DNA from 2 places in the Oceanobacillus timonensis genome. Region 2 is predicted to be linked to the other one. Evidence: a T-box and tRNA genes for the amino acid it is inferred to sense, from the RefSeq annotation. Region 2 holds a T-box; the other holds one or more tRNA genes.

Region 1 (2,364 bases), 1.7 Mb from region 2:
GGTTTGGCACCTCGATGTCGGCTCATCGCATCCTGGGGCTGTAGTCGGTCCCAAGGGTTGGGCTGTTCGCCCATTAAAGCGGTACGCGAGCTGGGTTCAGAACGTCGTGAGACAGTTCGGTCCCTATCCGTCGTGGGCGTCGGAAGTTTGAGAGGAGCTGTCCTTAGTACGAGAGGACCGGGATGGACACACCGCTGGTGTACCAGTTGTTCCGCCAGGAGCATAGCTGGGTAGCTACGTGTGGTAAGGATAAGTGCTGAAAGCATCTAAGCATGAAGCCCCCCTCAAGATGAAACTTCCCATCACTTCAAGTGAGTAAAATCCCTCAAAGACGATGAGGTTGATAGGTCCGAGGTGGAAGCGTGGCGACACGTGCAGCTGACGGATACTAATCGATTGAGGACTTATCTAAGTTTTTGTTTGTCACGTTACTCTTATTTAGTTTTTGAGGTATAAAATCATACATATTTTTTAAAATTAGTACTTGATTTTTTCTCAAAAACGATTATAATATTGATTGTTGCTGATTTTTTAAATCCTTGTCTGGCGGCGATAGCGAAGAGGTCACACCTGTTCTCATGCCGAACACAGAAGTTAAGTTCTTCAGCGCCGATGGTAGTTGGGGGCTTCCCCCTGCGAGAGTAGGACGTTGCCAGGCTAGAGTATTCTCTGACTAAGTCCTTAAGGACAAGCGAAATACTTCTTTCTTTATTGTTATGGATTATTCCACAGTAGCTCAGTGGTAGAGCTATCGGCTGTTAACCGATCGGTCGTAGGTTCGAATCCTACCTGTGGAGCCATTTGGAGAGCTGTCCGAGAGGCCGAAGGAGCACGATTGGAAATCGTGTAAGCCGCTATCGCGGCTTCGAGGGTTCGAATCCCTCGCTCTCCGCCATTAAAACCTTTTTAATGGCCCGTTGGTCAAGTGGTTAAGACACCGCCCTTTCACGGCGGTAACACGGGTTCGAATCCCGTACGGGTCACCAATTTTATTTTTATTGACGCATTTGTACTTCGGAGGATTAGCTCAGCTGGGAGAGCACCTGCCTTACAAGCAGGGGGTCGCAGGTTCGAGCCCTGCATCCTCCACCATGTAAGATTTATACATTTATATCGCGGGGTGGAGCAGTCTGGCAGCTCGTTGGGCTCATAACCCAGAGGTCGCAGGTTCAAATCCTGCCCCCGCAACCAAAATGGTCCGGTAGTTCAGCTGGTTAGAATGCCTGCCTGTCACGCAGGAGGTCGCGGGTTCGAGTCCCGTCCGGACCGCCATTAAAGGTTTAAAACAGCTTATGGCTTGGTAGCTCAGTCGGTAGAGCAGAGGACTGAAAATCCTTGTGTCGGCGGTTCGATTCCGTCCCGAGCCACCATCTTTTCAAAAAAGTGGAGGGATAGCGAAGTTGGCCAAACGCGGCGGACTGTAAATCCGCTCCCATCGGGTTCGTAGGTTCGAGTCCTACTCCCTCCACCATTTATTAAATTTCATAGGGGTATAGTTTAATGGTAAAACGAAGGTCTCCAAAACCTTTGATGTGGGTTCGATTCCTACTACCCCTGCCAATATGGCGGTCGTGGCGAAGTGGTTAACGCACCGGATTGTGGCTCCGGCACTCGTGGGTTCGATCCCCACCGGTCGCCCCTTTTTTATTTTAATACATAAGTTATATAAATTAATCATTGGGCCATAGCCAAGCGGTAAGGCATCGGGTTTTGATCCCGTGTACCCCAGGTTCGAATCCTGGTGGCCCAGCCATTCTGCGGAAGTAGTTCAGTGGTAGAACACCACCTTGCCAAGGTGGGGGTCGCGGGTTCGAATCCCGTCTTCCGCTCCAAAAGAAATGGCGGTATAGCCAAGTGGTAAGGCAGAGGTCTGCAAAACCTTTATCACCGGTTCAAATCCGGTTACCGCCTCCAAGAACATGCCGGTGTGGCGGAATTGGCAGACGCGCACGACTCAAAATCGTGTTCCGCAAGGAGTGTCGGTTCGAACCCGACCACCGGTATCAGAAAAACCTCGTTAAAAGCTGTTATGACACAGCTTTAGCGGGGTTTTTTTCGTACAGATACGTTTACCATGCGCACTATTTTGGCCACGGTTCGCACGACTAAACTAAAACGCAAAGCGGATTTTAGGCGATGGGTAAAAGGCGAACATTTATCGCAGATAGTCCGGAATTATTATCGGAATAGTTTGGGAGCAGTACGTAACGGCTTATTAGAGCAAGAGTATGTAACGAAGCTTAGGCATATTACTGCCGATATTTTCACCGATTGGGTAATAAAAAGCCAATCCGTTAAGATTAGCGTTATAATTACTTTTTATATAAATTTAAACACCCAATGTTGTTTTTACATCATTGGGTA
Region 2 (2,364 bases):
ACAGCAAAACTGTTAGATTATGGTTTTGATGAATTTGATACACAAGAATTATTTCCTGCAGGATATCAGGAAGAAGGAGAAGAAACAGCTCCTGTAGCAAGAGGAAAAGAGAGAGAAGTAAATATTGGTATTAATGAAGCAATTCATGTCCCTGTAAAATCAGGGGAGGAAGAGTTATATCATTTAGAGTATGTCATAGATGAAGACAGACTGAATGACGATGGCGAGTTAGAAGCCCCTGTTGAAGCAGACGAAGTAATTGGTACAGTTAACGTTGTCTATGACGGGGACGCAGAAGATTATGGCTATATTTCGGATGAAACAAGCCAGGAAAGCTACGATTTAGTAGCAATGGATGATGTGGAACAATCAAATTGGTTTATGCTGACGTTACAATCGATTGGTGACTTTTTTGTTAATATGTTCCAAGGTGCTTTTAATTGGGTGAAAGGGCTTTTTAGCTAATTTCTATAAGAACTCTTGCAACCTGAAGGAAAATAGCTTATGATTATTTACAATCATGAATGATGTGTTGATAGGAACTAGTAACTGACTAATTCTATTTGGCAGAGAGCTGATGGTTGGTGCAAATCAGCGTTAGAATGCAGTGAATCCATCCTGGAGCATGCTTATAGAAGTGGGCGGACGCTCATGAAATAAGCACGGAGATACGACGTTATTCGTATGTAAAGCCGGAAGAATCCATGTTGATTCTTTAATCAGGGTGGCAACGCGGGAAATACACTCTCGTCCCTTTCTATATAAGGGACGGGAGTTTTTTAATGGTAAAAAAATACAGGAGGTAATGTAGTTATGTTAGATATGAAATATGTTCGCAATAACTTTGAAGAAGTTAAGAGAAAACTTGCACATCGCGGGGAAGACCTGGGCGAATTAGATCGTTTTGGCGAACTGGATGTGAAAAGACGGGAGTTAATTGCAGAAACGGAGAAATTAAAAGCCAAGCGTAATGAGGTATCCAAAGAGATTTCCGTTTTAAAACGAGAGAAGAAAGATGCGGAAGAAGCGATTGCCTCTATGCGTAAAGTTGGCGACCAGATAGCAAATTTTGATAAAGAATTAAAAGAAATTGAGGAAAACTTAGAGCAAATTATGCTTTCTATTCCTAATTTGCCACATGAAAGTGTGCCTGTCGGAGAAGATGAAGATGATAACGTGGAAGCACGCAGCTGGGGTACGGTGCCGGAATTTTCATTTGAAGCACAGCCGCACTGGGATGTTGCGACTTATTTAGATATTTTGGATTTTGAACGGGCAGCAAAAGTGACAGGAAGCCGTTTTGTTTTCTATAAAGGGTTAGGTGCAAGACTCGAGCGTGCATTATTAAACTTTATGATGGATCTGCATGCAGATAAGCATAGCTATCAGGAAATGCTTCCTCCTTATATTGTGAACCGGATGAGCATGACAGGTACAGGACAGCTTCCTAAATTTGAAGAGGACGCCTTTAAGCTGGAAGACTGGGATTATTTTCTGGTGCCGACAGCAGAAGTTCCTGTAACCAACTATCACCGTGATGAAATTTTAACAATTGCTGATTTACCGAAGAAATATGTTGCCTTCAGTGCCAGTTTCCGTTCTGAAGCTGGATCTGCCGGAAGGGATACACGCGGTTTGATTCGCCAGCATCAATTTAATAAAGTGGAGCTTGTGAATTTTGTGAAACCGGAAGATTCTTATGAAAGACTGGAAGAACTGACTAATGAAGCGGAAACGGTGTTGCAGTTGTTAGAACTTCCTTATCGTGTCATGAGCATGTGTACAGGCGATCTAGGTTTCACAGCAGCGAAAAAATACGATATTGAAGTTTGGATTCCAAGCCAGAATACGTATCGTGAAATTTCTTCTTGTTCTAACTTTGAAGATTTCCAAGCCCGTCGTGCCGGAATTCGTTTTCGCCGCGAAGCAAATGGAAAACCGGAGTTTGTTCATACGCTAAACGGTTCTGGTCTAGCCTTGGGACGTACCGTAGCAGCTATTTTGGAGAATTGCCAACAGGAGGACGGCAGTGTCGTTGTACCGGAAGTATTGCGTCCGTACATGGGCGGCGTAGAGGTGATTGACAAGTAATATGGAGCATAAGAGGCTTTCCTTTTTTGGAGGGTCTCTTCTTTTTTTTACACTTTAAGAAAGTATAAAGAATTCAAGGAATAAAGTATAAGTGCAATGATTTTCCATGAGGCGAGTAATTGCAAATGTCTCCGGTGGGACGCGTAAGCGCAGTCCCAGTCCCAACGAAGGCATTGGCGAATGCTAAGTTTTCTTTATAAAATATGTTGACAAGCCATATTCCTGGATGGTATAGTATATTTTGTTCGCTAAAGAGAGAGAACTTTTATCAGT

Evidence for each region. A T-box is a leader RNA that pairs with one kind of tRNA and senses whether it is charged. The one in region 2 lies ahead of serS (serine--tRNA ligase), so its partner is inferred to be a tRNA-Ser.
Region 1: it has a tRNA-Ser gene. The T-box ahead of serS (serine--tRNA ligase) is inferred to sense a tRNA for this amino acid. The anticodon was not compared.

The regions. Positions count from the first base shown of each region.
Region 1 covers NZ_LT800497.1:1,768,038-1,770,401, forward strand. The annotation lists rRNA gene B7E05_RS08530 (23S ribosomal RNA) at 1-412, shown strand, start outside; rRNA gene rrf (5S ribosomal RNA) at 543-658, shown strand; tRNA gene B7E05_RS08540 (tRNA-Asn) at 726-800, shown strand; tRNA gene B7E05_RS08545 (tRNA-Ser) at 804-895, shown strand; tRNA gene B7E05_RS08550 (tRNA-Glu) at 912-986, shown strand; tRNA gene B7E05_RS08555 (tRNA-Val) at 1,017-1,092, shown strand; tRNA gene B7E05_RS08560 (tRNA-Met) at 1,115-1,191, shown strand; tRNA gene B7E05_RS08565 (tRNA-Asp) at 1,196-1,272, shown strand; tRNA gene B7E05_RS08570 (tRNA-Phe) at 1,295-1,370, shown strand; tRNA gene B7E05_RS08575 (tRNA-Tyr) at 1,386-1,471, shown strand; tRNA gene B7E05_RS08580 (tRNA-Trp) at 1,487-1,560, shown strand; tRNA gene B7E05_RS08585 (tRNA-His) at 1,566-1,638, shown strand; tRNA gene B7E05_RS08590 (tRNA-Gln) at 1,679-1,753, shown strand; tRNA gene B7E05_RS08595 (tRNA-Gly) at 1,758-1,832, shown strand; tRNA gene B7E05_RS08600 (tRNA-Cys) at 1,841-1,914, shown strand; tRNA gene B7E05_RS08605 (tRNA-Leu) at 1,922-2,003, shown strand.
Region 2 covers NZ_LT800497.1:78,329-80,692, reverse strand. The annotation lists gene B7E05_RS00885 (D-alanyl-D-alanine carboxypeptidase family protein) at 1-465, shown strand, start outside; T-box leader at 524-758, shown strand; gene serS (serine--tRNA ligase) at 814-2,091, shown strand.